DNA from 3 places in the Ensifer sp. ENS02 genome. Region 3 is predicted to be linked to each of the others. Evidence: riboswitches for the same ligand, from Rfam matches in the RefSeq annotation. Region 3 holds a riboswitch; each other region holds the start of a gene.
What was found. A riboswitch is a leader RNA that binds a small molecule or an ion and turns the genes downstream of it on or off. The one in region 3 is predicted to bind cobalamin.
Positions count from the first base shown of each region.

Region 1: it holds a riboswitch for cobalamin, as region 3 does, so the genes downstream of both, bluB (5,6-dimethylbenzimidazole synthase) here and IB262_RS00145 (CbtB-domain containing protein) in region 3, are expected to answer to the same signal.
Region 2: it holds a riboswitch for cobalamin, as region 3 does, so the genes downstream of both, IB262_RS15350 (aromatic ring-hydroxylating dioxygenase subunit alpha) here and IB262_RS00145 (CbtB-domain containing protein) in region 3, are expected to answer to the same signal.

Region 1 is NZ_JACVAO010000001.1:751,149-761,437, forward strand. Features, by position in the region: gene IB262_RS03805 (diguanylate cyclase) at 1-964, shown strand, start outside; gene IB262_RS03810 (LacI family DNA-binding transcriptional regulator) at 991-2,010, opposite strand; gene IB262_RS03815 (phytanoyl-CoA dioxygenase family protein) at 2,114-3,307, shown strand; gene IB262_RS03820 (SDR family oxidoreductase) at 3,396-4,208, shown strand; cobalamin riboswitch at 4,306-4,518, shown strand; gene bluB (5,6-dimethylbenzimidazole synthase) at 4,564-5,259, shown strand; gene IB262_RS03830 (DUF2865 domain-containing protein) at 5,272-6,342, opposite strand; gene IB262_RS03835 (acyl-homoserine-lactone synthase) at 6,507-7,151, opposite strand; gene IB262_RS03840 (LuxR family transcriptional regulator) at 7,292-8,029, opposite strand; gene IB262_RS03845 (NADP-dependent malic enzyme) at 8,300-10,289, opposite strand, start outside.
Region 2 is NZ_JACVAO010000006.1:345,835-356,123, forward strand. Features, by position in the region: gene IB262_RS15335 (FAD-binding oxidoreductase) at 1-1,380, opposite strand, end outside; gene IB262_RS15340 (L-threonylcarbamoyladenylate synthase) at 1,525-2,499, opposite strand; gene IB262_RS15345 (DUF6656 family protein) at 2,577-3,176, opposite strand; cobalamin riboswitch at 3,494-3,695, shown strand; gene IB262_RS15350 (aromatic ring-hydroxylating dioxygenase subunit alpha) at 3,799-5,043, shown strand; gene IB262_RS15355 (hybrid-cluster NAD(P)-dependent oxidoreductase) at 5,045-6,139, shown strand; partial or broken gene IB262_RS15360 (GH25 family lysozyme) at 6,389-7,399, opposite strand; gene IB262_RS15365 (BA14K family protein) at 7,815-8,243, shown strand; gene IB262_RS15370 (VOC family protein) at 8,375-8,809, opposite strand; gene IB262_RS15375 (transporter) at 8,897-9,886, opposite strand; gene IB262_RS15380 (acyl-CoA dehydrogenase) at 10,176-10,289, shown strand, end outside.
Region 3 is NZ_JACVAO010000001.1:20,467-30,755, reverse strand. Features, by position in the region: gene IB262_RS00200 (mechanosensitive ion channel domain-containing protein) at 1-544, opposite strand, end outside; gene IB262_RS00195 (Lrp/AsnC family transcriptional regulator) at 682-1,140, opposite strand; gene IB262_RS00190 (cystathionine gamma-synthase family protein) at 1,267-2,550, shown strand; gene IB262_RS00185 (VOC family protein) at 2,763-3,113, opposite strand; gene IB262_RS00180 (TetR/AcrR family transcriptional regulator) at 3,240-3,860, opposite strand; gene IB262_RS00175 (crotonase/enoyl-CoA hydratase family protein) at 3,944-4,759, shown strand; gene IB262_RS00170 (metalloregulator ArsR/SmtB family transcription factor) at 4,810-5,172, shown strand; gene IB262_RS00165 (SRPBCC family protein) at 5,169-5,735, shown strand; gene IB262_RS00160 (anthrone oxygenase family protein) at 5,805-6,284, opposite strand; gene IB262_RS00155 (NAD(P)H-binding protein) at 6,281-7,111, opposite strand; gene IB262_RS00150 (TetR/AcrR family transcriptional regulator) at 7,216-7,908, shown strand; cobalamin riboswitch at 7,907-8,169, shown strand; gene IB262_RS00145 (CbtB-domain containing protein) at 8,210-8,386, shown strand; gene IB262_RS00140 (CbtA family protein) at 8,584-9,381, shown strand; gene IB262_RS00135 ((2Fe-2S)-binding protein) at 9,420-10,286, opposite strand; gene IB262_RS00130 (glucoamylase family protein) at 10,289-10,289, opposite strand, start outside.

The sequences.
Region 1 (10,289 bases), 730 kb from region 3:
GCCCGGCATCCACGCGGTGGACCTGCGCGAGATCGGCGGGCGCATGAGCGTTGCCGTGGTGCAGGCGGTCATCCCCGAGACATTGGTGGTTCCGGCGGGACGGCGCGATCCGGTGCTGATGGTCGCCGTTCGGCCGGTCACGCCGAAAATGACGCGCGAGATCGCGGCACGGCTGGGTATTCGCGGGCTGGCATTTGTTCCGCTCAACGAGCGGCCTGCAGGCAGTGCCTATGCGTCTGTCGGGCGCTGCTCCGATTCGTCCTGTCTCGTGGCCGCCTGGGTGCCGAAATCGCCCGGTGGGTTCGTCCGCGCGGAGCTGTTGCCGAGCGTCATTATCATGGCGATCGTCGCAGCACTGCTGATGGCCTTCGTGGCGCTGCGGTTCTCGACGCTCTTTGCCGCCCTGCAGCAGAGCGAGGCGCTGAACCGGCACCTTGCCAAGCACGATCGCCTGACGGGGCTGATGAACCGCAGCGGCTTCGACGACATGCTGGCGGCAGCCCTGTTGCGGGCATCGACGCATCCGTTCACGCTCGTCTATGCCGACCTCGATGAATTCAAGGAGGTCAACGACCGCCACGGCCACGCCGCCGGCGATGCCGTGCTGGTGGCCATGGCCGAACGCTTTCGCAACCGGGCTGGCCCGAAGGGCACGGTCGCGCGGCTTGGGGGTGACGAATTCGCGGTCATTCTCGGCGATTGCAGCGAGGCCGACGCCCGCAGCCTGACGGCCGGCCTGATCGCCGACGCGCAGACGCCGGTCGCTTTCGAGGGCCAAATGCTCGTTGTCGGCGGCAGCGCCGGCATCGCCTTTGCGCCGCGGCATGGCCTGACGGCACGCCAGTTGCTGCTGGCTGCGGACGAAGCGCTCTATCTGGCCAAGCGGCGCGGCCGCAACCGCTTCGAAACGGCGGACGACATGGTGTTGCCGGCCGAGAAGAATGACGGCCAGTCGGCGGCCTGAACGCTACCCGCGGATCGGCAGCAGCGTTACTCCGGAACATTGTAGGGCGTGATCACCACCACGGCGGAAAGCTGCGGGCCGATTGCCGGCGCCTGGGCGCCGGGCCGCAGCATCATCGTGCGAAAGGCGGTGCGCGCATCGGTCCTGAGGTCGTGATGCAGCACGAAGTGAATGCGCCGTTCGCGCAACAGCGCCAGATTGTCCTCGTCGAGATCATGGGCGATGTAGAGCGCGCAGTGACGTTCGAGACGCTCGAAGGCTGCAAGGACGGAGCGGTTGCCGCCACCGATCGAATAGGCCGCGTTGATATCGGGATTGGCCGAGAGCGCCGCGTGAGCCAGGCGGCCGGTTTCGCTGTCGCGGCCGTGGCCTTCGCTGATCTCGACGATCCGGATTGCCGGATAGCGCTCGCGCAACACCCGGCGAAAGCCGATCTCGCGTTCCTCCTCACCACGAAAGCGGCCGCTCGAAAGGGTCACCAGCACAGTTGCCGGCGCGCCGGAAAAGCGCTCCCCGAGGAGGTAGGCGGCCGTTTCGCCCGCCGCCCGGTTGTCGGCGCCGGCATAGGCCGTCCGCTGGGAATGGGGCAGGTCGGTTACCAGCGTCACGACGGGCGTGCCGCCCATCTCGAAACGGGCGACTGCGGCGACGATCTCGGGCACGTCCGGCGCCTTCAACACCAGGCCGTCGGTCCCGCGCAGCCGGATTCGGTCGAGCAGTTGCACGATCTCCTGTGGGCGCATCGTCTCGGCGAAGTGGAACCGGCAGCGAAAGACGGTGGGCGCGAAGGTCATCGCCTCGCTCTCGAAGGCGCGACGCACCGCATCGGTGAAGCGTTGTGGCGACTCCATGACGATATCGATCGCAAACTTGCGCCCCTGGATGTCGAGGCCGGCCTGCTGCTTCTCCAATTCCTCGATGGCTGCGCGAACCCGGGCCTCCGTCTGGCGGCGCACGCCCGGCCGCTCGTTGAGCACGCGATCGACGGTCGCGGTGCTGAGCCCGGCCTGAAAGGCGATGTCCTTGATCAGAAACGGATGGGCCATCGCCTTGCTCTCCTGATGGATTTTTGATGGATTCTTGCTCTATATCATGTTTTGCCGCCGCCTATAGTCGTGTTCATCAGGATGTTCCAGAGGAGGAAACGCGATGAAGACCGACAACAAAGCGCGCCAGCGGATCGACCGCGTCTGGCTCACCGAAGAGGCTTGCGATCTCGAAGCGTTCCGGGCGGAAGTCGAACGCCAAACCAGTCTGTCCGACTACCCCCATGCTTCCGGCTGCGAAAAGAATATCCTGATCTATGACAGCGCCGCGCTGATTGCGGCGTGCGGCGATGCCGAGGCGCGGCGTTCTGTTCTGGCGGAGATCTGCGAGGTACTGGCGACCGGGCCTGGCGTGGCGGTTTTCAAGCGCGCCTTTGCCGATACGACAGCAATCGACGTCGCAAGCGGGGTCTTTGACGCCATCATCGAAGAGCAACATCGCAGCAACAGCGGCGGCGGCGATCACTTCGCCAAACCCGGCGCCAATGACCGCATCTGGAACTCGCTGGAAAAGCACTGCCTGAACGCGCCGGAGAATTTCGCCTCCTATTACGGCAATGCCGTCATAGCGCTCGTCAGCGAGGCTTGGCTCGGGCCGAACTACCAGATGACGGCGCAGGTCAATCGCGTCAATCCTGGCGGTGCGGCGCAATCGGCGCACCGCGATTATCACCTCGGCTTCCAGACCGCGGCCGTGATCGAGCAGTATCCGGCGCATGTGCACAAGCTTTCACCGGTGCTGACGCTGCAGGGGGCGGTTGCCCATTGCGACATGCCGCTCGAAAGCGGACCGACGCTGTTCTTGCCCTATAGCCAAACCTATGTGCCGGGCTATCTGGCGCTCAACCGGCCGGAATTCCGCGCCTATTTCGACGCACACCACGTGCAGCTTCCCCTCGAAAAGGGCGACGTTGTCTTCTTCAACCCGGCGCTCTTCCATGCCGCCGGCACCAACCGCTCCCGGGATATCCGCCGCGTGGCCAACCTGCTGCAGGTGTCTTCGGCCTTCGGTCGCGCAATGGAAACCGTTGACCGACTGACCATGAGCGCGACGCTCTATCCGGCCTTGCGGGCCTTGCTGGCGGGCGGGACGCTGACGCAGGCGGAAGCGGCCAACGCGATCTCCTCCTGTGCCGAGGGCTATTCGTTCCCCACCAATCTCGACCGGGATCCGCCACTCGGCGGGTTGGCGCCGAAGACGCAGGCGCAGTTGATGCGCGAGGCTCTCACTGCGGGGACGGGCGAACAAGAGTTTCTCTCGGTGCTGGAGGCGCAGGCGAAGCGCAAGCTGAGCTGACGAGCGAGTTACAATTTGACAGGCTCCCGGTGTGTTTCAGCCGGGAGCCGCAGCCGTTTCAAACGATCATTTCCAAGGGAGGAATTCGATGAGTGGACAATTGCAAGGCAAGATCGCCATCGTCACCGGTGGTACGCAGGGACTGGGCGCGACGATTGCTGGCCTTTTCGCCGAGCGCGGCGCTGAAGGCATCGTCATCTGCGGCCGCAACGCCGCCAAGGGGCGGGCGAAGGCCGAGCAGATCGGCAAGGCAAGCGGCGCGAAAGTCGTCTATGTCGAGGCCGATCTGGAAAAAGTAGAGGACACCCGCAAGGTGGTCGCCGCTTGCGACGCGGAATTCGGCCGGGTCGATGCGCTGGTCAACGCCGCAGCTATTACCAACCGTGGCACGATCCTCGATACCACGCCCGAACTCTTCGACCGCATGTTCGCGATCAATGTGCGCGCGCCGTTCTTCCTGATGCAGGAGGCGGTGAAGATCATGCGGCGGGAGAAGACCGAGGGCACGATCGTCAACATCGGCTCGATGTCGGCGATGGCCGGCCAGCCGTTCATTGCCGCCTATTGTTCGTCGAAAGGCGCCCTCGAAACGCTGACCAAAAACACGGCTTATGCGCTTCTTCGCAACCGCATTCGCGTCAACGGCCTGAATATCGGCTGGATGGCGTCCGAAGGCGAAGACCGCATCCAGCGCGAGTTTCATGGCGCGGCTGCCGATTGGCTTGAAAAGGCGGCGGCCGGCCAGCCTTTCGGTCGGCTCGTCGATCCGGCCGAAGTGGCGCGGGCCTGCGCCTATCTGTCGTCGGCCGAGTCCGGGCTGATGACCGGATCGGTGATTTGCTTCGATCAGTCGGTCTGGGGCGCCTATGACGGCTCGCCGCATCCGGTCGCTCCGCTTTGAGGCGGAGGCAAACGACTAAGCTCGACAGTAGCCGGCGGAAAGTGGCGCGCCATGTCTCGACCGGGTTGGCGCCGCTTGTCTTTCTCAAACGGCTGTGCACTTAGTGCCGTCGTCAGGTGCCCGCGAAAGCGGGAGAATCGGGAATCCGGTGTCATTCCGGAACGTGCCCAACGCTGTGACGGGGACGATCGCGTCTAAGAGAGCCTTGAATTGATTCAAGGTTTTGCCACTGGATCTTCAATCGATCTGGGAAGGCGAGGTGATCGGTTGAACCGAAGTCAGAAGACCGGCCTGGCGAGATAGACCGAACCCCGCGTGGACGGCGGGAGGTTTTCGCATTGTTGGGGATCGAACGATGCTGACTGAACCGAAAGGCGGCCTTGCGGCTGCCGGCGCCTTTTCGCTGCCAGAGCGGGAGGCCGTCTACCGTGCCATCGAGACACGTCGCGACGTGCGCGATGAATTCCTGCCCGCGCCATTGCCGGATGATCTGATCTTGCGCCTGCTGGCCGCTGCGCACAGCGCCCCGTCCGTGGGCTTCATGCAGCCGTGGAACTTCGTGCTGGTGCGGGCGGAAGAAACGCGTGAGCGCGTCTGGCAGGCGTTTCGCCGCGCCAATGACGAGGCCGCGCTGATGTTCGAGGCGGAACAACAGGCCAAGTACCGTGCGCTGAAGCTGGAAGGCATCCGCAAGGCGCCGCTCAGCATCTGTGTCACCTGCGACCGCACGCGCGGCGGTGCCGTCGTACTCGGGCGCACCCACAATCCGCAGATGGACGTCTATTCCACCGTCTGCGCCGTGCAAAACCTCTGGCTTGCTGCGCGGGCCGAAGGGGTGGGCGTCGGCTGGGTGAGCATTTTCCACGAGGCCGAGATCAAGGCGATTCTCGGCATCCCAGATCATATCGAGATCGTTGCCTGGCTCTGCCTCGGCTATGTCGATCGCCTCTATCAGCAGCCGGAACTCGCCGTGAAGGGCTGGCGCCAGCGCCTGCCGCTCGACGAGCTGGTTTTCGAAGACGGATGGGGACGCAGCAAGGAGAAGGCGTAAGGCCTCGTCCGATCAATTCTGGACCGGCTGATAGGCCGGTCCCTTCGGATGCTTGAGGTCGATGGCGGTTTCTTCCTGCGGCAGGTAGGTCGGGCCGACGACGCGAACCTTGTTCTTCGACGGATCATAAGGCCGCTCTTCGGCCGGCGCCTTGGCGGTATTGCTCGCCGCTTCCGGCTTCTTGGTCTCGATGACGATGATCGACGACTGGTCGTCACCGATCTTCGTTCCGTTTGCCTTCGGTGTGGTCGAGGCGGTCTGCGATATCTGGCAGCCGCACTGGCCGGGTTTTCCGACAGCGCGGGTGCGATAGGCAAAGGCGTTGGGCATTTCGGTATAGGGACGGCCGGTCACGGCCGAGACCATCTTGTCGCTCTCTTCCGTGTTGAGGTCGTGAAAATAGAGCTCGGTCTCAGCCCCCGGACAGCGCGCCCGACAGGCCTGCTCGTCGCGCGGGAAATCGGCCGGCGTCGCATCTGAAGAAACCGGGAAAAAGGCGCCGTCGCAGGTACGCACGCACATGGTTCTGAGCGTGCCGCTATAGTAGCGCTCCTGCGGTGCGTAGCCGTCTTCGCCTCGGCCGAGCATCGGGCCGTAGGCGTCTTCCGGCGGCAGGTCGGCAACGATGTTGCGGTGGCTTTCCGGCACGTCCGGTTCCACGCTTGCGAACTCCTCGCGGTCACCATAGCAACCGTTGATCTCCAGCGCGGCGAGGATGCGGCGCCGGCTGTCGTCGCTGCCGCCGGCGACGATCTGCTCGCGCTCGGACTTCAGCATGCGCAGATTGTCTTCCATCTCGGCGATCAGGCTGTTGAGGCCGTAGCAGGTGTCGGGGTCGCCGCCGTCGAAGCCAATGGCGTTGCCGCCACCGCAACCCGCGCGGCGGCGGTCGTTCTTTGCCCGCCGCAGCTCGATATTCTGCCGCGAGATCGCGCTTGCGTAGTCGCGCGCATCGGCATTGCTGGCGACGTAGTCAGGCAGTTGCGCGAGCCGCGCGTTCAGTCGGTCGCAGGCCGTCGATGCCAGTGACGGACCGGCACCGATCAGAACCAGAGGCACAAGGGCCGCAGCGACGTGTTTCATGCGCGTGAACACGGGCGAAAGTCTCTTCCTGTTGCCAGGTCGGCGCCGACCTTCTGCGGGTGGCTGCCAGCGGCATTCCTGTTTCGCCTCCATCATAGAGCTTGTCGGTGATCGTGCAACGACAAGCGACGGTTTGCGTTAACAGCGCAGATCGACTGATGCGCTTAGGCGGCGCGGGCGGTTTCCAGCGACATCGGACGTTCGAGCACGGTACCTTCGATGGCAGCGACCGCCTTCATCCGCGTGAGCAGATCCGGCGTTACTTCCCAGGCGACGGCAACCGCGAAAACGGAGCCGATGCGATGCGGTTCGGCGATACGCTCGCCCGGGCATCCCATGCGCCGGAACATGCGCTCCAGGAACACATCCGTCACCGTGACGATGTGGCTGATGCCGGAAGCAAGGCCCAGCTCGCCGACGCCGCACATCAGTTCGGCGGCCGCGACCGTCACCTGGTTCGAGGCGCGGTCCTGCGAGATCTCGGGCTCGATGCAGAAGCGGCTGGATTCCCAGACCGAAGCGCTGCGGATTTCCGGATTATCGCCGAGCAGGATCGGGAAGGTATCGTCCAGCATGTTTGGGCCGAGTGTCGGCAGGAGGCGAAGCGCGCCGCGCAGCCGGCCGGTATCGGGCGCATAGGACAGGACGTAGAGCGGGTTTGCCTGGTCGTAGTTGTCGATTTCCCAGTCGCCTTCGGTCTGCACGTCCCATTTCAGGAAGTCGTGGAAGACGCGCTTGCGCAACCGGAACATGTCGTCGACGGCCGCCGGGTGTTGTGCGCGGGTCTTTCCGTTCAGGATCCTGATCATCGTTTTCTCCATCCGAGTTTGGGGATGGGGCGATGCTGTCAGGCTCGCGGCGGTTGCGTAACTGTCGCTAGCGACAGTTCAAATGCGCGATATTTGCCACTAGATTTCGAGGGGTTTCGGTGGAGGCGTATTGTCGGGTGTCAAACGGAGGGTATCAGAGCGTGTCGTACGGCCTGTGCCACAGCCTGAGTGTTGGAAACGACATTCAGCTTGCGTCGCGCATTGGTCATGAAGAAGCGCACGGTGCGCTCGGAAATGCCGAGGATCGTGGCGATTTCCCAATAGCTCTTGCCGGCGGCGGCCCAGGTCAGGACCTCGGTCTCGCGGCCGGTCAACCGCATCTCTCGGGTCGAAATGCTGCCGGCCATGGCGCCGTGCTCCAGCATGGCGGCATGGAAGAGATTGGCGGCCAGCTGGAAATCGCGCAGGTGATGGCGGCGATAGGTCGTCCATTCGCCGGCTGTCATGTTGACGTTGATTGCGAGCAACGCCATGCGCCCGGCGGGCGAGGGCAATGGCAAGGCGACGCCCTCAGTGGATATGCCGATTTCCTGGGCTGCCTGGAACAACGGTTCGCATTCCGGGAAGCGATGCCGCGCCATCGTCCATTCCACCGGCCGCACGCCGCCAAGCGCCAGCTTCAGGATCGGATCGATCCGGTGAAGGCTGCGGGCATGGTAGATCTCGGCAGCGTAGGCGCCGAAGGTGTGATGCAGCCGGCAAACCTTGAGCTCGTCCGCATAGGGCTCCGCTTCGAGATAGAGAAGATGGGCAATGCGGAAGGTTCGACGCATCAATGTGAAGAAATGAGCGGGCTCGACGCAGCCGCCACATTCCAGGATTTCCAGCATGTCGAGGACAGCCTGCTGCTCAGTCATGCCACAACACCGAATCTCGTCCGAGGCCCCAGCATGGTTAGAGGTTCACCTTTTGTCCAGCGCAAACTTTCCCGATTGGTGTATAAGACCAATTGCGCACGCCTTGATTGTGGTCGTCGATCGGCCGCGTGACAGGGGCTGATTCGCGGGTGATCTGCAAAACCAGCGATGCCGCGCCTGAAGCATGCGCGACATCCGGATACGGTTTTGCCGGCGCCGGCATGGCGCCCGAATGCAGCGAAGACCGGTGGCGATCTCCGCGTTGCCATCTCAACCCGGATGGCTGGCTTCGACCACCGCCAGAGCCGCCATGTTGACGACGCCGCGTGAGGTGACGGACGGCGACAGGATATGGGCCGGAAGCGCCGAGCCGAGCAGGATCGGGCCGACATGCAGGCTGTCGGTCATGGTCTTGACGACACCGAGCGTGATGTTGGCGGCATCGAGATTGGGGAAAACCAGCAGATTGGCTTCGCTCGACAGGCTGCTGTCCGGCATGACGCGCTGGCGCAACGCTTCCGAGATCGCCGCATCGCCGTGCATTTCGCCGTCGACCTCGAGATCGGGCGCGAGTTCCCGCACGAGCTGCAGCGCCGTGCGCATCTTGGTGGCGCTCTCCGAATCGCGCGAACCGAAGTTCGAATGCGAGACGAGGGCGGCGCGTGGAGTGATGCCGAAGCGGCGGATTTCCTGTGCCGCCATGACCGTCGTCTGGGCGATCTCTTCGGCGCTCGGGCAGTAGCTCACATAGGTGTCGGTGAAGAAAGTTGCGCCGCGCTGCGAGATCAGCAGGCTCAAGGCCGAGAAATCGAGCACGCCGTCGCGCTTGCCGATGATCTGCGATACGTCGCGCAGGTGCTTGCTGTAGCGCCCTTCGACGCCGCAGATCAACGCATCGGCTTCGCCGCGCTTGACCGAGAGCGCGCCGATGACGGTCGTGTTGGTGCGCACGATCGTGCGGGCGGCTTCCGGGATGACGCCGAGACGGCCGACGAGGGCAAAATAGTCCTCGACATAGTCGCGGTAGCGCGGATCGCCTTCGGGGTTGACGACCTCGAAATCGACATCCGGACGGATGCGCAGGCCATAGCGACGCAGGCGCGTCTCGATGATCTGCGGACGGCCGATCAGGATCGGTCGGGCCGTGCCTTCTTCGAGCAACACCTGGGCGGCGCGCAGCACGCGTTCGTCTTCGCCTTCGGCAAAGATAACCCGGTTCTTCTGGGCGTTCTTGGCGGCGGCAAAGACGGGCTTCATGATGAAGCCCGAGCGGAAGACGAAGCGGTTCAGCTTGTCGAGATAGGCGTCATAGTCCTGGATCGGACGGGTGGCGACGCCGCTTTCCTCGGCTGCCTTCGCAACCGCCGGCGCGATACGCAGGATAAGGCGCTGATCGAACGGCGAGGGGATCAGGTAGTCCGGGCCGAAGACCGGGGTCTCGCCGGAATAGGCGCGGGCGGCAACATCGGAGGGCTCTTCGCGGGCAAGACCGGCGATGGCGCGTACGGCCGCCATCTTCATTTCTTCGTTGATCGTGCTTGCGCCGCAGTCGAGCGCGCCGCGGAAGATATGCGGGAAGCAGAGAACGTTGTTGACCTGGTTCGGGAAGTCCGAGCGGCCGGTGCAGATCATCGCGTCCGGACGGGCTTGGCGGGCGGCTTCCGGCATGATTTCCGGCGTCGGATTGGCGAGCGCCATGATCAGCGGCTTTTCGGCCATCTGCGCCAGCAGTTCCGGCTTCAGGACGCCGGCGGCCGAAAGGCCGAGGAAGACGTCAGCGCCGCCGGTGCTGTCGGCAAGCACGCGGTTGCTGCTATCCTGCTCGTAGACGGACTTCCATTCGTCCATCAGCACCTCGCGGCCCTTGTAGACGAGGCCTTCGAGGTCATGGACCCAGATGTTTTCGCGCTTGGCGCCGAGCGTCACGAGAAGGTTGAGACAGGCGAGTGCGGCGGCACCTGCGCCCGAGGTGACGATCTTGGCGGTCGCGATGTCCTTGCCGGCGAGTTCGAGGCCGTTGAGGATGGCGGCGGCGACGATGATCGCGGTTCCGTGCTGGTCGTCGTGGAAGACAGGGATCTGCATCTTTTCACGCAGGCGCCGCTCCACCTCGAAACATTCGGGCGCCTTGATGTCTTCAAGGTTGATGCCGCCGAAGGTCGGCTCGAGCGCCGAGATTACGTCGACCATGCGCTCGATGCTCGACGCGTCGATTTCGATGTCGAAGACGTCGATGCCGGCAAACTTCTTGAAGAGGACG
Region 2 (10,289 bases), on a different contig from region 3:
CGCGTGCTTGATGCGTTGCATCAGCTCGATTTCGATCGGCGCCCGGACCTCGGCGAGTTCGTCGCGCTTCAACTGGCCGATGCCGTGCTCGGCGGAGATCGAGCCGTTGTAGCTCAGAACGATGCCGTGGACGATGGCGTTGATTTCGCGCCAGCGGTCGAGGAAGGCCTGCTTGTCGGCGCCGACTGGCTGCGAAATGTTGTAATGGATGTTGCCGTCGCCCATGTGGCCGAAGGAGCAGATGCGGGCGCCGGGGATCGCTTTCACGACGGCGGCATCCGCCTCCTTCATGAAGGCCGGAATGCTGGAGACGGGCACGGAGACATCGTGCTTGATCGAGCCGCCCTCGGGCTTTTGTGCCGGCGACATGCTCTCGCGCATGTGCCACAGCGCCTTCGCCTGTGTCTCGTTGGCGGCAATCACTGCATTCTCGACGAGGCCGGCCGCATATCCCTGCTCCAGCAGGTCCTGCACCATCCGTTCCGCGCTTTCGGCGCTATCGGACGTCGAGATATCGATCAGCGCGTACCAGGGATGGACCGTTTCCATCGGATCACGAACGCCGGGGATGTGCTTGGTGGTGAATTCGACGCCGAGCCGCGGCATCAGCTCGAAGCCGGTCAACGCCGGCCCGCAAAGGCTGGACGCCTTTTCGAACAGAGCGAGCGCATGCTCGACGCTGCCGACTCCGGCAAAGGCGACCTGATGCCCGAGCGGCTTCGGGAAAAGCTTGAGCACGGCGCCGGTGATCACGCCGAGCGTGCCCTCGGCACCGATGAAGAGATCGCGCAGGTCGTAACCGGTATTGTCCTTCTTCAACCGGCGCAGCCCGTCCCAGATTTCGCCGGTCGGCAGCACCACTTCGAGGCCGAGGCAGAGCTGACGCATATTGCCATAGGCAAGAACGGCGGTGCCGCCGGCATTGGTGGAGAGGTTGCCGCCGATGCGGGCTGAACCTTCCGAGCCGAGCGACAGTGGGAACAGGCGATTGTGCTCGTCCGCCGCCTTCTGGATGTCGGCGAGGATACAGCCGGCATCGGCGACGATGACATTGCCGACCGGATCGATGTCGCGAATGCGGTTCAGCCGTTCCAGCGAAAGAACGATGTCTGCCTTGCCCTCCCGCGGGATCTGCCCGGCGACATGGCCGGTGTTACCGCCCTGCGGCACGATCGCCGTGCGGGTGGCGCTCGCGAGCTTCATGATGCGCGAGACCTCGTCGACGTTGGCCGGACGCAGGACCATCGGCGTCGTGCCGAGGTAGAGTCCGCGCGATTCGACGAGATAGCGCGCCTTGTCGGCTTCGTCCGTCAGCACGTTGGTGTTGCCGACGATCTCGGCGAAGGAAGCGATGAGTTCGGGAGAGGGAAGGGTGGTCATGGGCCTCACTTCGCATTGCGCCTGCGCGCGCTATCGGATCGGTCGATCTGAGGATCTGGTCCTCGGTTCCTGGTTGGCGGCGATCATAACCGCAATTGGTGCCGTTCGATGAGGGTGGGTGCGGAGAAGATGCCGCACACTATCTTACCCTCGTGGTGCCGCCGCCCGTTGCAACCGGTCGACGATGGCTTCCCCCAACCCGTCCGAAGGGATCGGCCCGAAGGCGATGGTCTCTGCGCCGCTGGCATCCGCCCGCTTCATATAGTCGAAGAGATTGGCGGCGGCTTCGCGCAGATTGCCAGTCGGGCTGAGATCGAGAACGACGGCCGCCTGCTCTTCGCCGGCGATCCGATTGCCGCCGAAACGGATCAAGGCTTCGCCCGCATGCACCTCGGCGGCATCGAGCCGGACGGCAGCGCCGGGCGCGTAGTGCGAGGCGAGCATGCCCGGCGCCTCGATCGTCGCTCCCGCCGTCTCCGGCCGGGTCACCGGACGGCCAAGCAGGCGTTCGATCTCGGCGGCATCGAGGCCACCCGGCCGAAGCAGCCGGATCTCGTCGCCATCGACCTTGATGATCGTCGACTCAAGGCCGATTTGGGCCTGGCCGGCGTCGAGGATAAGTTTCAGTTTGTCGCCGAGATCGGCTTCCACATGGACCGCATTGGTCGGGCTGATCTTGCCCGACGTATTGGCGCTGGGTGCGGCCAGTGGTCGCCCGAAGTGGGCGATTACCCGGCGGGAAAAACCGTCGGGCATGCGGATGCCGAGCGTGTCGAGGCCGGCGGACGCCAGCGCATGAACCGTGCTGTCGGCGCGCTGCCGAAGGATCAGCGTCAGCGGGCCGGGCCAGAAGGCTTCGGCCAGCTGCCTCGAAATCGGATCGAAATGCACATGGGCTTCGGCCATCGCCATGTCGGAAACATGCGAGATCAGCGGATTGAAGCGCGGGCGCCCCTTCATCTCGTAGATGCGACTGATCGCATCGGGATTGGTAGCGTCGGCGGCAAGGCCGTAGACGGTCTCGGTCGGAATGGCGACCGGCTCGCCTTCGGCAAGAACGGCGCAGGCGCGCGCGATCGCGCGGTCCGGTTCTCTATCCGTGTCGATGATCTCAGCCATGCCGTTTCCTTTCCGACGCTTCCTTAACGGACGCACCGGAAAAACAGAACGATTTTCTTTGAAGGAACCGGTTCGGCTCAGAGGCTGCGAATGATGCGACGCAACGCGTCATCCTTGGCGCCAAGCATCAGTACGTTTTTCAGCGCGACCTTGGGATCATCGGTGCGAAACAGCAGCCCGTTGTCACGAAAGTTGCGGTTGATGACCATTTGCCCGGCTTCGGCGCCCGGTTCGATGGCGACGGCGAAGTACATGCGTGAATAGCCGGGCTGGATACTCTCGAAAAAATGCGTCTCGTCGCCCAGGTTGCAGAAGAAGTTGGCGAAGTAGAAGGACCAGGTGATGTCCTTGGAGGGAGTAACCGGCGTACGCGCCGCCGTCACGTGACAGTAGCCGAGATGCGGCCGGCCGACGAGCGTGCGGTGGAAGATCATCTTCGGGAACTGGATCGAGGTGTGGAACCCGTTGATCCGCTTATGGGTCGTGTCGCCGGCGGTGCTGAGCTTCTTGCCCGTCCTGTCTGCGACTTCCTCATAGCTCAAATACCGGCGTTCGCTCGGCAACCATTGCCTGCGGTTGATCCGGCCGGTGCGCAGGAATTCGGTATGAACCGCCACCTTCGGCGGGATTGTCGGCAGCTTCTCGGCTGTCGCGTCGTAGTATCTCAACTTTGCCATGATCGTCAGCGCGCCATCTGCCTGCCTGCAGGACCTCTCTCGTCCGCCGGCTAGGCTAGCGGCTCATGGTTAATGAATGATTTCGTCCTGGCTGCATCATTAGCGTTCTCTATCTGACGCGATGTCGCAAACGGGCGAAGCCCTCCCGCATCTGCGCCGACCGCGCCGCAAAAGTCGGCAAATGCCCAAGATGTGATCTATCTATATGTTTGCAATGTAAAAATTCTAAGACGGTGGCCTTTTGTCACGGTTTTTTCCGTGTCGTCATTCTGGAATTGGATGTCGCTATCGGGCAGCTGCCAAGGCGACTTCCGCGATTACATATCCTTACTCAAGGTGCCGTCTTCGAAGGGAAGATGGAGAATTGGGAAGCCGGTCAAATCCCGGCGCTGCCCCCGCAACGGTGGTGGAGCGAAAGCCTCGGCAAAGGCCACTGGACGGTTCGTCCGGGAAGGCGCCGGGCAGGTCCGAAAGGACGGCTCCTGAGCCCGGAAACCAGCCTTGACGGACATAACCGTAACGGGTTGCGGCGGGCAGCCGGATCGGAGCCTCAAACGCATGGGTGTGCGCCCGTGCGGGTTCCTGTCCTGCCTCTCCGAAACATGGCGCATGAGGACAGGACATGGACACCAGAAACGATATGCTTCGAAAGCTGAAGGGCAGGCGGGACGGCTACAGCCTCGACCGGGCCTTTTACATCGATCCCGACTACTACAGGCAGGATCTGGAAAACATCTGGTACAAGGATTGGCTGTTTATCGGCCATGACTGCGAGATCCCGCGGGCCGGCAATTACTTCACCGTCCAGGTAGGCGACTACCCCGTTGTCATCACCCGCGACCGCCAGGGCGCCATCCGGGCGCTGCACAATTCCTGCCGCCACCGCGGCTCGCGCGTCTGCACGCAGGCGAAAGGCTCGTCGGCAAAGCTTGTCTGTCCCTATCACCAGTGGACCTACGAACTCGATGGCTCGCTGCTCTTCGCCCGGCAGATGGGAGAGGATTTCGACAAGGCCGCCCACAGTCTGAAGCCGATCCATTGCGAAACGGTCGGCGGCTACATCTTCATCAACCTGTCGGAAAAGCCGATGGATTTCACGGCGTTCCGCGACATGGCCTTACCGTATCTCGCGCCGCATCGGCTCGGCGAAACCAAGGTCGCGTTCGAAAGCACCATCATCGAGAAGGGCAACTGGAAGCTCGTCTGGGAAAACAACCGCGAATGCTACCATTGCGCCGCCAATCATCCGGAACTCTGCCGCACCTATCCTGAGGCGCCGACGGCGACCGGGGTGCAGGGCGCAAAGGATGATCCTGTGATCGCCGAACATTGGGCGAAGTGCGAGGCCGGGGGCCTGCCGAGCGAATTTAAGATGTCGCCGACCGGTCAGTTCCGCGCCGCCCGCATGCCGCTTGTCGACAATGCCGAAAGCTACACCATGTCGGGCGCCCGCGCCGTCAGGCGGGCCCTGTCCGCCGACGTCTCCCAGAGCCAGATCGGCACGCTCTTGATGTTCCACTATCCGACCACCTGGAACCATGTGCTCGCCGACCACGCCATCACCTTCCGGGTGCTGCCGCTCGGGCCCGAACTGACGCAGGTGACGACGAAGTGGCTCGTCAACAAGGATGCGGTCGAAGGCGTCGACTACAATCTAGAAGAACTGACGCATGTCTGGACCGAGACCAACGATCAGGACCGTCAGATCGTCGAGGAAAATGCCTTCGGCATCCGCTCACCGGCCTATGAGCCCGGTCCCTATTCGCCCGAGCACGAGGGTGGCGTCATGCAGTTCGTCGAGTGGTACTGCAAGTTCATGGAGCAGCGCCTTGCCGGCGACGCGGCTCCGCTTTCAAGGGTCGCCTGACATGCAGATGGCCTCTTCGTTTCACCATTTCGACGCGCTGCATGTCTGGATCGACCGGCAGCAGATGCTCGAATGCACATCGGCGGTCGTCGAGACCGCCGATGTCATGACCTTCACCTTCCGGACCGAAAAGCCCGCCTGGTTTCGCTATCTGCCCGGGCAATTCGTGACCCTCGAACTGCCCGTCGCCGACGAGCCAGTGATGCGCACCTACACCCTGTCGTCGACGCCCTCGCGGCCGCTGTCGATCGCCGTGACCGTCAAGGCGCAGTCAGACAGCATCGGCACCCGCTGGATGTTCGAGCACCTGAAGCCCGGAATGAAACTCCGCGCCTTTGGCCCGCTCGGCGATTTCAGCTTCGTCCGCCATCCCGGCGACAAATACCTGTTTATCTCGGCCGGCTCCGGCATCACGCCGATGATGTCGATGACGCGCTGGATGGCGGACTGCGTGCCAGAGACGGATGTGACCTTCATCTCCTGCGCGCGTCGTCCGGAGGACCTGCTGTTCCGTTCGGAGCTGGAGGTTCTGGCGACGCAGATGTCCGGGCTGAACCTCGGCTTCATCGTCGAGGGACATGAGGCACGCCACGGCTGGCACGGGCTTCGCGGCCGCATTGATGGCGCCAAGCTGCCGCTGCTTGCGCCCGATTTCATGGACCGCACCGTTTTCTGCTGCGGCCCCGAACCGTTCATGCGCGGCGTGCGCGAGATGCTGAAATCGGCCGGTTTCGACATGGGCCGCTACCACGAGGAGAGCTTCCAGCCGGCGGCGGCACCCGCCGCGGAAGAGATTGCCGTGCGCGCCGGCGCCGCCGACGAGGGCGAGGTCCAGGCCGCCAAGATCGCCTTCACCATGAGCGGCAAGGAGATCGAGGCCAAGCCCGGCCAGACGATCCTGCAGGCGGCGCGCGCCAACGGCGTCAGGATCGGCGCTGCCTGCGAAGGCGGCATCTGCGGCACCTGCCGGGTGATGAAGGTCTCAGGCGAGGTGGATATGAGCCACAATGGCGGCATTCTCGACGACGAGATCGATGAGGGCTACATCCTTGCCTGCTGCTCGCGACCGCTTGGCGATGTCCAGATCGAAGCCTGAAGGCGCTGACGCATATCGCGTAAAAGTGTACAGCGGTTTTGCGACAACGACATGCATAACAACAAGCGCCTAAAGCCTGTCGCGTGAATGCTTTTCACGCGACAGGCTTTAGGGCGCGTTGCAGGGGATCGGATTGGCGGAAATGCTTGCCGGGGCGTCGGTGCCGGCCTCCGTCTTGGAGCAGGCGCCCTGGGCGGCATCATTGCCGGCGATCGCCACCTGCAGGGCACGTTCCTGGCGGGCGAAATCGATCGAGCCGGTCACCAGCATGTCGACACCGCTGCCGGCGCCGCTCGTAGCGTCGGCGCGGCTCACGAGCAGCGGTTCGCTAAACATCGCAGTCGCCCTTGCGATCGCCTGCATGCCCGTTCCCCGCTCGGCTTGGGCGACGAGCATCAGCGGCAGTGGCTTTTCCGGCAGCAAGACGCCCTGTGCCCAGATCGCTTTCAGCGCCAGCGGCGACATTGCCGCCACGTTCACGTCGATGTCGTCAAGCGTTCCCGGCACGCGGTAGGGGCAGCGGCGCTTGCCGCAGTTGATGCCCGAGGAGAACTGCCACAGCGCGTAACTATCCCAGTTGCCCATCGGGAAAACCTGGCGGATATCCGGTTTGTAACGGGCGTACCAGAGCGGCAGGCGCGACAGCAGCCGGTGTTTGGCCCGGTGCGCGGCGATGTATTTGGCGGTGACGTGGTTGGTATAGAGGATCGGGTAGCGCCCGGTCCGGGTCTTGATGTGCCCGGCGAAGATGGCGGCGTCCTCCAGCGACATGTACTTGTCCGGATCGATGCCCTCGAGATCGAGCACCATCAGTTCGTCGTCGCGCGGATCGGCGTAATCGAGGAAATGGTTCGCCTGGTCGACGGGATTGCCCGGGCGGGCAAGATGGTAGGCACCCCACAGCAGCCCGTGCGAACGGGCAATCATCCGGCGGGTCTGGTAGAGCTCGCGGCTGACGGCGTATTTGCGCCACATGGTCTTGCAGTGGTTGAAGGTGTCGCCGTTGTGGTCGCCGGTGCAGGAGAAGCTTTCGGGCAGGCCGTCGGAGGCCTTGGCGATGAAACCGGAAACGCGCTTGTCGCCAAGCATCGTTTCCCAGTCGATGCTGTTCATCTCATAGGCGTCGACGATGATGGCATTCGACTTGGTCTTCCAGGGCTCCAGTTCACCGGCGCGTGCGATCGCCGCCGCGAAAGCCAGACCGATGAAGGTCGCGAGGCGCAGAATCATCCCTGTCGTGGAGATACACCGCTTTGCCATTCTCTGAGATTGCCGACAGTATCGTTAACGCATCGTAAATCCCAGCCCCCGAGCGGACTGTGCGGGAGCGACGCGCGAATGTATACCGACCTGTGGCTGTATATAAGCAATTGCTTTCATGTTCGCGATCTGACGATCAGCCGGGAAGGCGTTGGTCGACGATGCGGCAATGCCTTGCTGCAGCAACGGGTGCTGGCCGCGCCACCTGATCCCGCAGGAGGCGGAAGATGGAACAAAACCGGTGACTTATGCGTTATCGGTCGATTTCGGATTTCCCGGCTGAGGGACATCCCGTATCGGCCTCGGTCCGGGTGAAATCATGGAAAGGTTGAAATGCCGCGGCAACCCGAAACCGGGCCGCGCAAAATGCGTTCGGTGATGGAGGGATTTTATGAAGAACGTGCTGAAGTCCGGGATGAGCCGGTGGTTTTCCGTGGCCGTTGCGGTGGCTGTGCTGGCGACGTCGGCCGCCCCGTCGCAGGCCTTCACGCCGACACCGCCGCGCCTTGAGCGGCAGAGCGATGCACAGAACGTCCAGTATCGCCGACCGGGCATGGAGCGTCGTGGCGGCTATTACTACTACAACGGCTACCGCGGTTATAACTACCGCCGCCCTGGCTATCGCTACTACAATGGCTGGTGGTATCCGATGGCAGCCTTCGGCACCGGAGTGATTATCGGTGGAGCGATCGCCCAGCCGCCGCGCTACACGCGTCCTGCCCCCGTCTATGGCAGCCGCCATGTGCAGTGGTGCTATGACCGCTACCGCTCATACCGGGCCTACGACAATACCTATCAGCCCTATGGCGGCCCGCGCCGCCAGTGCTATTCGCCCTATGGTTAAAGGGTAGGCAGGGCCGGGCGCTTCCGCTCCTGGCCCTTTTTCGCCTGGGATCACATGAGGCCGCCATAGCTGCGAGCGATGCGCCTGGCCGATGATCGCGCCGTGCCTGGCGAAAACTTGTCCTGCAGTGGCTAAAGTTCTTGGGCGAGCCCGATGAGCAGGCCCTCGGGACCGCGGATATAGCAAAGCCGATAGGCGTCCTTATACTGGACCACTTCGCCGACCAACTGCGCGCCGCGTTTGCGGAGCCGCTCAACCGTCTCGTCGACGTCGTCGACCGCGAACATGACTCGGAGGTAGCCAAGCGCATTGACCGGGGCAGTGCGGTGATCGGCGACGACCGGTGGCGCGAGGAAACGGGAAAGCTCGAGCCTGCTGTGGCCATCCGGCGTGCGCATCATGGCAATTTCGACATGCTGATCGCCGAGCCCGGTGACACGCCCGGCCCATTCCCCGTCGATCGTCGCCCGCCCTTCGAGCTCAAGGCCAAGTTCGCGAAAGAAATCGATCGTCTCTTCGAGGTCTTCGACGACGATGCCTATGTTGTCCATTCGCTTGAGCGCCATGTTTCCAATCTCCACGGTGTCGTTCCGGTCTACGGGGACGTCGCTCCAATCAACACCGAACGCCTGGGGAGGGTTCCGAACCGCGTCTCAGAGAATGCCGATCCGCCGGAGAATCCACCAGGCAAAGCCCATGGAGAGTGCGATGAACAGCGCCGCATAGAGCGTGCCGGTGCCGTCGGCGAAGGGCAGCGCCCCGGTATTCATGCCGAAGAAGCCGGTGACGAGCGTCGGCGGCAGGAGGAAGGCGGTCATCAGCGACAGGATGTAAAGATGCCGATTGGTCTCCGAAGAGATCTTGCTGTCGATCTCTTCATGCAGCAGACGCGCGCGTTCCTGCAGCGCGAAGACGTCGCGGTCGACCGCTTCGAGCCGGTCGGAAAGCCGCTCGGCGGCGTCGATGAACCCGGGCGGTACCTCGTCCTCATCCGATGCGCCCGCCCGCCTGAGCAAGGCGAGGATCGTGCGAAGGTGCCGATGCAGCCGCACCACCGTGCGCCGCAGCGGCGCAAGCCCCGGCTGCTGCCGATGCCCAGCCTCGCCATAAACATGGTCCTCGATGACGTTCAGATCCTCGGTCAGTTCCAGAACCAGCGAGATCAGCGTGCGCTGGAATTCGACGACGATCATCTCGAAGAGGTCGATCGGCCGTGCGCATTTCGTGCTCTTTTCCACCGCTGCCTTGACGCGGTCGATGCTGCGCAAAGGATGCAGGCGGGTGGTGATGATGATGCGGTCGCTGACGGCGAAATGCAGCCAGCCGATCGTCTTCGTCACCGCGTCGAAGGTGCGCTCGAAATCGACGAGCGTGCCGTGCACGATATCGTCCGAAACGGTGATGGCCGCCTGGGTGTCGTGGCTCGTCAGCGTGGCGACTGCGAGCGGCGGCATGTTGCCGATCCGCTCGATGAGCGCAGGCGTTCGCGCGTCCGAGAGCGCGAGGTGAACCCACACCCATCCTTCCCCGGATAGCAGGCTGTCGATCGAGGCGTCGGTGGCGATCCGCTGGCAGCGGCTTTCGCCCGGCAGGAAACGATAGGCCCAGACGATGCCGGGTATTTCAGGGGAAATCAGGTTCATCTGAACGCCTTGTCCAGGGTCCGCTGCCTGTTCCGATCCATCGTTGGCAACGGGAGGGAGGAACACGCAGCCATTCAAAGTGCTAAAGTGACAGTCGCGCGTCCAGCGACGACGCGCGGCACTATCTGTCTTGGCTTCTATGCGCCGTTGATGACAGTTTTGTTACGGGCGGCCGTAGCCCGATGTTCGGGAAGCCGACGGCAATTGACGTTGACGTTTACGTAAAAATCAATAGTGTTCGGCGCACGAGGCCGCGCCCGGCGCGACCTGGCTATCTGGGAGGATCATCATGTACAAGGCACCCGTCGACGAGATCGCATTCACGCTGAAGCACGTGGCAGGCATGGGCGATGCGCTGCAATCGGGCGCGCTGGGTGATCTCGGTGAAGACCTGGTCGATGCC
Region 3 (10,289 bases):
GCCAGATCAGCGCGGCGGAGAGCACGATGGCTTTCAGGACGAGCAGCAGCGACAGGCGAACCGCACCGAGATTGATGGCAACGCCATCAAGTGTCGTCAGGATCACCCGGTCGAGCCCGACCGCATAGAGCGCAAAATAGATCCAGCCGACGACGGCGGTGACGCGCGCCAGCATCTGGTTGCGGATGATGCGTGTGAGCACCGAGATGACGAACCACGCCGCCGTCAGCGTCAGCGCGGTCGCCACCAACCAGCGATAGGACGGCCAGCCAAAGCGCAGGATCATGCCGTCGGCAATCCAGAGCCAGACGATCAGAAACAGCCACCGCAGCCGCCGCATGAAGGCGATGATGACCCGCAAGAGATCCGGATTGCCCTTGATCAGACGGGCTCGGGCTTCGACCCGCGGCTCTATCCGCTTCGCCAGTGCGCCGCAGACCAGGTAGCCGGCGACGATGATGGCGAGCTGATAATAGGTCCACTCGTTCAAAAAGACCGTCTGCAGCCAGGAAGCAGCGGCATCGAGCGCTGTTGCGAAATCCATCGTCTCTCTCCGAGAGAGCAAGGCGCCCGCCGAGCGTGTGGGACGCCCTCCTGACTCGAATCTAGGGCATCCCTGATGGTTTCAAAGCCGGATGGACGATTATCGAACCGCTTCAGAGGCTTATGGAGGGGTTGGCGCTAGACTCGCCGCTCCTTGATCGTGTTCATCACGAAACTCGTCTCGATCGAGGCGACGCATTTGAGCCTTGCGATCTTTTCCTTGATGAAACGCTCGTACTGATCGAGGCCGGCGCTCATCACCTTCAGCACGTAGTCGCGCGAGCCGGTCACCAGATGGCATTCGAGCACCTCGTCCCAGCCGCGCACCGCCTCTTCGAACATGACGATCTCGTCTTCGTGCTGGCGGCTGAGCGTGACGGTCGCAATCGCCGTCATCGTCCAGCCGTCGACTGCGGGATCGACCAAAGCCGTATAGCCGCGGATGACCCCGGTCTCTTCCAGCCGCCGTAGCCGACGCAGACAGGGCGACGCCGAGAGCCCCACCCGCTCGGCGAGCTCGTTGTTGGTCAGGCGGGCATCCGCCACCAGTTCCTTCAAAATCCTGCGATCCGTCTCGTCGGCAATTTTCTGCGCCATATCTTCTCAACTCAGCCAAATCTTTGCGCAACTCAAGGCGATCCCGCCGGAAATAGCAAGGATCGGTCCAAGCATCTGATATAATTTGCCTGTCAGTCGAGTCCGCTTCGCTTGAGGAGACAAGCCATGACCGCACCGCATCCCTCCAAAACCCACATCGGAAACCACAAGCTGCATCCTGAAACGCAGATGCTGAACTATGGCTACGATCCGGAACTGTCGGAGGGCGCGGTCAAACCTCCGGTCTTTCTGACCTCCACCTTCGTCTTCCGCTCCGCCGAAGAGGGCCGCGACTTCTTCGACTTTGTCTCCGGCCGGAAGGAACCGCCGGCGGGTGTCGGCGCCGGCCTCGTCTATTCGCGCTTCAACCACCCGAACAGCGAGATCGTCGAAGACCGTCTCGCCGTCTACGAGCGCACCGAAAGCTGCGCACTGTTCTCGTCGGGCATGTCGGCGATCGCCACGACGCTGCTCGCCTTCGTCAAGCCGGGCGACGCGGTGCTGCACAGCCAGCCGCTCTATGGCGGCACCGAGACGCTGCTTGCCCGCACCTTCCTCAATCTCGGCGTTTCCGCCGTCGGTTTTGCCGATGGCGTGAACGAGGCGGCCGTCAGCGCCGCCGCAGAAGAGGCGATGGCCAAGGGCCGGGTCTCGGTGATCCTGATCGAGACGCCGGCGAACCCGACCAATAGTCTCGTCGACGTCGCCATGATCCGCCGCGTTGCCGATGCGATCGGCAGGAAGCAGGGCCATACCCCGATCGTCGCCTGCGACAACACGCTGCTTGGGCCCGTCTTCCAGCGGCCGATCGAGCACGGCGCCGACATCTCGCTCTATTCGCTGACCAAGTATGTCGGTGGTCACTCCGACCTGATCGCCGGCGCCGCGCTCGGTTCCAAGGCGGTGATGAAGCAGGTGAAGGCGCTACGCGGTGCGATCGGCACGCAGCTCGATCCGCATTCCTGCTGGATGCTCGGCCGTTCGCTCGAAACGCTGGCGGTGCGCATGCAGAAGGCCGACGACAATGCCCGCATCGTCGCCGAATTCCTGCACGACCACCCGAAGGTCGAGCGTATCCACTACCTGCCCTTCCACGGCGAGGACACGCCGGTCGGCCGCACTTTCAAGACGCAGTGCACCGGCGCTGGCTCGACCTTCTCCTTCGATATCGCTGGCGGCCAGGAGGCGGCCTTCCGCTTCCTCAATGCGCTGCAGATCTTCAAGCTCGCCGTCAGCCTCGGCGGCACGGAATCGCTCGCCAGCCACCCGGCAGCGATGACCCATTCCGGCGTGCCGATCGAGGTGCGCCACCGCATCGGCGTGCTGGAATCGACCATCCGCCTGTCGATCGGTATCGAGCATCCCGACGACCTCGTGGCCGATCTTTCAAACGCGCTGTCGCTCGCCTGATGCAAGAGGCCGCCGGTCCAGCCGGCGGCATCCTTCGCGAGTTTGCAAGGACGCAATTCCAGACGGAAAACCGCTACGCACTCTTCCTGGAATTCGCTCGCTTGGCTGGCGCAATTCCGGACGGAGAACCGCTTCGCACTTTTCCTGAAATTCGCTCGCTTGGCTGGTGCAATTCCGGACGGAAAACCGCTGCGCACTTTTCCTGGAACTGCTCAGTGCGCCAGGATGTTGACGATATTGCCGAACGGGTCGCGCATGTAGAAACGGCGCACGCCCCAGGGCTCGTTGGTGATGTCGTAGACGATCTCGACACCGGCGGCCTTGGCTCGCTGATAGGCCCGGTCGACATCGTCCACCTCGATCGAAAGCACCGGCACCGGCGTATCGTTGCCGCCCTCGCTGGCGATGCTCACCTGTGGCATCGCGGCCTTGCCCTCGGCGGCAAAGGTCAGGATCCAGCCGTGATCCATCACCACGTCGAGTTCAAGCAGGTCGCCGTAGAAGGCGCGCGCCACTTGCGGGTCCGGGGCGTAGAGGTTTGAGACGATACGCTTGACTGTCATGGAATTCTGCTCCCTTCGACGCGCCGCAACGCGGCAGCATCGACGCTTACTGGTTGTTCGGCTGATAACGATACAGCCCATACTGCCCGCCAACGGCAGCCGATTGAAAGCGGAAATCGCCTCGCTTCAGAATGAAGCCGCCGCATGTTCCGATGGCGCCTTCGGGTTTGCTCCGGCAAGCGCCACCCGCACAAGCGTCGCCGCAGCCTTGCCCGCCACCTCCATGTAGTTTGGATCCCGGTGCAGCAGCACGACCGCGAAACTGCCGTCGAGCAGCAGCAGGATCTGCTTTGCCAGCACGGCCGGCTCGGCGACACCGGCTTCGGTAAAGGTCTCGGCAATCCAGGCCTCGAACTTCTTCTTGTGGGCGGCACCGATGCGGATCGCCGGATGACCGGGCATGTTGGCAAGCTCGGCGGAGGTGCGCAGGAAGCCACAGCCCTTCCATTTCGGATGGCGCGCCGCCCGCGCCAGGTTGACGAAGATCGCCTCGACCTTGTCGGCAATGTCCCCGTCGCCCGCGTCGAACCACTTGCGGAAGAGTTTCAGATTGGGCTGGTCGCGGCCTTCGAGATAGGCGGCGATCAGCTCGTCCTTGCTGTCGAAATGATAGTAGAGCGTGCGTTTGGTCACGCCCGCGGCTTCCGCCACCGCATCGACGCTGACGGCGCGGATGCCCTCGGCATAAAACAGCTTTTCCGCCGCTGCGACGATCAGGTCCCGGGTCGATTTCTCTGCTTTCGCCATCTCTCATGTATACCGACTAGTGAATATACATGGCATCTTCCCTCACCTAGCCTCTCCCCGTCAACAGCTGCCGGAGAGCAACCATGTCGAACACCGTGCTGATGCAGATTTCCGAGGGCATCGCCCTCCTCACTCTCAACCGACCAGAGAAACTCAACGCGCTGAACTACGAGCTGATCGACCGGCTCATGAGCCTTCTCGACCAGATCGAAGCGAACGACGGCGTCGGCGCCGTGATCATCACCGGCACCGGCGACCGCGCCTTTTCCGCCGGCGGCGATATCCATGAGTTCTCGGAAAGCGTGGCCAAGGGCGTAAACCCGGCCGTGCGCGATTTCGTCCGTCGCGGCCAGGGCCTGACGGCCCGGCTCGAAGCCTTTCCGAAGCCGGTCATCGCTGCCGTCAACGGGCTTGCCTATGGCGGCGGCTGCGAGATCACCGAAGCGGTGCATCTCGCTGTTGCAAGCGACCGGGCGCGTTTTGCCAAACCGGAAATCAAGCTCGGCATGCCGCCGACCTTCGGCGGCACCCAGCGCCTGCCGCGGCTCGCCGGCCGCAAGCGCGCGCTTGAACTGCTGCTGACAGGCGAGGATTTCTTGGCCGATCGCGCGCTGGAGCTGGGGCTCGTCAACCACGTCGTCGCTCATGAGGAACTGATGTCGGCCGCCCGTGACCTGGCAAAACGCATCATCGGCCACTCCCCGCTTGCAGTGCGCTCGATCATCACCGCCGTCACCCGCGGCCTCAACATGTCGATCGCCGAGGGGCTGCTGGTCGAAAGCGAACAGTTTGCCCAGATGGTGCCGACCGACGATCTTGCCGATGCGCTTGCCGCCTGGACGGGACGGCGCCTCCACGACGACCCACCGCGGCGTGGTCTCTTTTCGCGATACTTTTAAATTCAACCGAACGGTTGACAATTAGGTCGACCGAGAGGATATTCAACAATATGGTTGAATATCAGAACGCACATCTCGATGCCGTGTTTCACGCGCTTTCGGACCCGACGCGGCGCGCCATGCTCCAGGACCTTTCGCAGGGCGAAAGACTGGTGGGCGAGCTTGCGGCGCCGTTCTCGATCTCGCTGGCCGCGGCATCGAAGCACATCAAGGTGCTGGAAGGAGCAGGTCTGGTGCGCCGCGAAGTGAAAGGTCGCACGCATGTGTGCCGGCTCGATGCCGCGCCGATGCATGCAGGCATGGAATGGATGCGCCACTACGAAGCCTTCTGGCGCACCCGCATCGACGCACTCGAGGCGCTGCTTCTCGCCGAAGACGCCACAATCCAAACTGATCCGGAGGAAAAGCCATGACTTCGTCTGCCACAGCCTTTGCCGGCGCCGACTACGGCCGTGTCGTCGCACCGGACGCGGTGCGCATCGAGCGCCTGCTTCCCGGCCCGATCGAGCGGGTCTGGTCCTATCTGACGGAGGAAAGCAAGCGCCGGCTCTGGATGGCGTCCGGAACGATCGGATCGAAGGAAGGGGCCGAGGTCGAGCACGTCTTCCGCCATTCGGAACTGACGACGGAGGACGATCGGCCACCGCAGAAATACGCCGAGCACGCCGGCGAGGTGCGCAATTACGGCCACGTGCTCGCCTGGGAGCCGCCACGACTACTGGCCTATACCTGGAACGAAGAGACCGGCACCCCGTCGGAGGTCCGCTTCGAGCTCAGCCCCCGCGGGGACAAGGTGCTGCTCGTCGTCACCCATAAGCGCATCGCCGACCGCGCGGTCATGACCAGCTTCTCCGCCGGCTGGCACGTGCACCTCGACATTTTGCGCGCTCTGCTCGAAGGCGAAAAGCCGGCAGCCTTCTGGAGCAAGTTTGCCGACCTTGAAGCGCAATACGACGCGCGTATTCCGAAGCCCTGACGGCGGGATGGGCTTGAAGGTCAGGACGCGTGCAGGCGCCGGCAAGGATCGACTTGCCGGCGCTTTTCGTCAGGCTCGGGCGAAACCGAGAACGAAAAACGCCAGCGCGCCGATCGAGGCCCATGTGCGCACGTGGTTCCACCAGACCCAATCGGTCAGATAGCGCTCACGCCAGAGATCGGTCGCCGCCTGACCGGGGGCTGCCGCGGCGAGTGCGTCATTCATCGGCACGTTGAAGACAATGGTCACCAGCAGCACGCCAACGACATAGGCAATGCCACCGGCGGCAAGCCACCACCTGCCCTCGCCCCCCGAGATGAAGGCGACGACGACGAGCGCCAGGGCGAGCAGCGCCGTGCCCATGAAGGCGCTGAGGAAGATCGGGTTCTGGATCACGACATTGATGGCGTTCATCGCGGCGATCCCCTGCTCCGGCGGCAGCCGCGACAGGGCCTGCATGATGCAAACCGAGAAGATGAAGAACAGCCCGGCCATCAGGCCGGAACCGATCGCGGCGGCAAACGCCAGAGCGGGGATCAGCGGGATCATGCGGCAAGACTCCAAACACCAGTTGCTGCGGTTTCCCGGGCGTAATCGGCAAAGTCGCGCGGACGCCGCCCAAGCACGCGCTCGACATCGGACGTCATGCTGGAATTGCGTCCGTCGAGCACCGAGGTGAAGAGATAGCGGATGAGTTCGACATAGTCATCCGGCACGCCGTCCGCCTTGAGATGCGCTGCGAAGTCGGAAACCGGAATGGCCTGATAAGAGATCCGACGGTTGGCGGCCGCGGCGATCTCGGCGACGGCCTGGGCAAAGGTCATCAGGCGCGGGCCGGTCAAGGCATAGACCTTGCCGATATGCGCATCGTCCAGAAGGGCCTCAACCGCCACGTCGGCGATGTCGTCGCAACTGACGAAGGGCTCGGTGACCTCGTCCACCGGCAGGAAGACCGAACCACTCACCACGCTGTCGGCGAGGAAGCCTTCGTCGAAATTCTCGAAGAACCAGCTGCCCCGGATGACCGTCCAATCGGCGCCGGAGGCCTGCAGCGCACGCTCGGAGGCTTCCGCCTCGTCCTCGCCGCGGCCCGACAGGAGCACCAGCCGCTTGATGCCCGAGCGAACGGCAAGGCTCGAGAACCGGTCGATGACGTCGACGGCGCCCGGCACCGCCAGATCGGGCTGGTAGCAGACATAGATGCGATCGACATTTTCAAGGGCGGGCGCCCAGGTCGCCTCATCCGTCCAATCGAAGGAAGGCGACGCCGAACGGGCGCCGATGCGGACCGCTATGCCCCGCTCCCGAAGGCGATCGGCCACCCGCCGCCCCGTCTTGCCGGTACCGCCCAAAACCAGTGTGACTTTCTGAGACATCGTTTCCTCCTGAGGTTCCACCAACAAACATGAGCATCTCTCACATTTGCAAATGTGATAAATCCTCGTATTTTAGGAGTCAAGCCAAAATGTGAGCATTACTCATGATTCCAGATGCAAGTCCCGCCACGCTTCCCGCCGACGACGAGCCTGCGCTGCGCCGGACGCCGAGCCAGAAGCGCAGCCGCGAGCGCGTCGAGCAGATCCTTGCCTGCGCGACGGCGCTCATCCAGGAGAAGGGCAGTGACGCCATGCGCATGAGCGAAGTCGCTGAAAAGGCTGGGATTTCGATCGGATCACTTTATCAGTACTTCCCCGACAAGGCGGCAATCGTGCGCACGCTGGCCGAGCGCTACAATGCGGTCTGCAACGAGTGCATCGCGGCCGAACTGGCCAAGGTCACGTCGATAGCCGAACTGCGCGACGCCTTCTCGCTGCTGTTCGACATCTACTATGACATGTTCCTCGCCGAGCCGGTCATGCGCGACATCTGGTCGGCGATGCAGGCCGACAAGGCACTGCGCGAGATCGATCTTGCGCAAAGCCGCGCCGGCGGAAAGCTGCTTGCCGATGTCTGGGCCCGCCTTGTGCCGGAGACGCCGCGCGAAGAGATCGACAGCGCCGCCTTCCTGATCATGCATCTCGGCGACTGCACCATGCGACTTGCAGTCTCGGTCGACCGGGCCGAGGGTGACCAGATCGTCGAAGCCTACAAACGCATGACCATCAAGGATTTTGTCGCGGATGGACCGCGCGGCGGCGCGCACTCAATTGACAACTCCATGACACAATCCTAATCATCTGGGATCGATTGGTTCCCGGGACGCGAACGTGTTTCGGGAGTAAACGGGAATGTGACGGATGGACCCAAGCTGGGCATTCAAATCACGGCCGACCCCGCGACTGTAGAGCGACGTCGATCCACCGTTCCGGAGCGATCCGGAAGAAGCCACTGGCAAGACCGCGAGAGGGCGGCCGAGCTGGGAAGGCGAGGCAGATCGAGGGCATCGAGCCCAACGCCGTGAGCCAGGAAACCTGCCACTCGATACGGGCATAGGGCCCAACCGGGAATTTCCCGATGCCATCACGGAGGTTGTCATGGCTACGTCTACCATTTCGAGCACCCCGCTCTCCCTCAGCGATCGTCTGACCGCTGGCGTCATCGCGCTCTTCATCGGCGCATTCCTCGTCTTTGGCGCCGGCCTTGCCAACTCGGCAGTGCTGCACGACACGGCGCACGACACCCGCCACTCCTACGGCTTCCCCTGCCACTGACCGATGCGCCGGAACGTGAACAACGTTCCGCATCGAACAATCTGCGGACCTGAACGCATCCGGCCCGAGCCGGATGGAGGCCTGCGTGCATCCCGGTTTTTCCGGCGCGCGAAGGCCATCCGCAGCATAGGGAAAATGGGAAGGCTCAAGGACCACGCCACAGGGCGTGGCTTTTGTCGTTATCGAGGGATTTCAAGATGATTGTCAGAACGCTTCTGGCCGCGATCGTGGCTGGATTGATTGCCGGTGTCTTCATGACCGGCGCCCAGGAACTGCGCGTCACACCGCTGATCCTGCATGCAGAAGAATTCGAAGGCGAGGCACCGGCCGCCACCGAACAGCCCGCCGCCCAGCCGGGTGCGGCACAGCCGGCCGCAGAAAACCACGACCAGCACTCGTCGCTCAAAGCCGTGTCGCCGTTCGGCGCCTTTCTCGACGCTTTGTCGCCGATCACCCCGGCCTATGCCCATGAGGGCGAGCATGAGGAAGGCGGCATCATGTTCGGCATGAGCCGCTTCTCCGGCACGCTGATGGCGAACCTCGTCACAGGTTCCGGCTTCGGCCTGCTGCTCGCCGGCGTCAGCCTGGTGATCGGCTACCCGATCACGCTCAGGAACGGCGCGCTGTGGGGCGCCTGCGGCTGGCTTGCCGTGCACATGCTGCCGGCGATCGGTCTGCCGCCGGAACTGCCGGGCTTTCCGGCAGCCGAACTCGGCGACCGCCAGACCTGGTGGCTGGTGACAGTGGCGCTCTCCGCCGTCGGCCTCTATCTCGTTGTCCTGCGCGAGGAGATCGTCTCCAAGGTCGCAGGCCTGGTGCTGATCGCAGCACCCCATGTCTACGGTGCGCCGCAGCCGCTCGATATCACCAGCAACGTTCCGGCCGTGCTCGGCGCCGAGTTTGCGGTTGCCGCACTCGCCACCACGCTCGCCTTCTGGATCGTGCTCGGCGTCGTCTCCGGCTTCATCAACGAGCGCTTCGTCAAGGCACAGTGATCACTGATCACAGATCGTCAGCAAAGCGACGGCGGGGTTCAGGTCCCGCCGTTTTGCATGAGATGCGCCGCCAGCCGCGCGCGGCGATCTTCCGGCTCCAGCAGCACGCAAGTGTCGCAGAAGCTGCCCCCTTCCGTCTTGAAGTAGAGACAGCAGCCGCAACGGATCCGATACTGGCGCGACAGCTGAGCGCCGCTTGCCGGATCGAGAGCCGCGATCTGCTCGTAGCAGAGCTCCTCTGAGTAGAGCCGCGAACCCGGTCGTTTGACGATCGCCAGCGCCTCGGCCCTGCCGCGCGCCTCGTCGCCGATCGCGCGGCCGATTTCCAGGAACGCGCCGGCCAGGGCATCGGCCGCGAGCCGCCATTGCGCCCCGCTCGACAGCCCTGCTCGCGCTTTCAGAACCGCAACGACGGGTACCAGATGGGCGATGAAGCCCTGTTCGAATGCGCTGACGCCTTCGCCACCCTGGCGCTCCGTGGCCGGCGGATGCAGGCGAAAATGATAGCGCTTGCCCGCGATTTCGACGCCACGGTGAAGCCGCGTCCAATCCTCGAAACGAATGCCGGCCACCTCCGCCTGCAACCCGGCGCCGAGATGGAACGCGCCAAGGACTACGCTCAGCTGGCGGCTATAGAAGGCGATCAGATGCGCCGCCCGGACCCGGTCGGTCATGCCGACCCCGAAGAAATCCTGATAGGCGAGCCCCGCCTCAAGGCCAGCGCTGCCCGTAGCCCAGAAGTCACCCGGCGCGCTGAAATCACTGGCCGCCGGCCCGAGCGAGACGGCAGCCTCGGGAAACTGGGCACGCAGATGGTCGGCGACGGCCAGCGCCTGCGGCGCAAACGCCGCGGTCTCCGCTGTCGGCCGGTGGTCGTTCGAGCGCATGCCGTCTCCGTCGTCCATTCT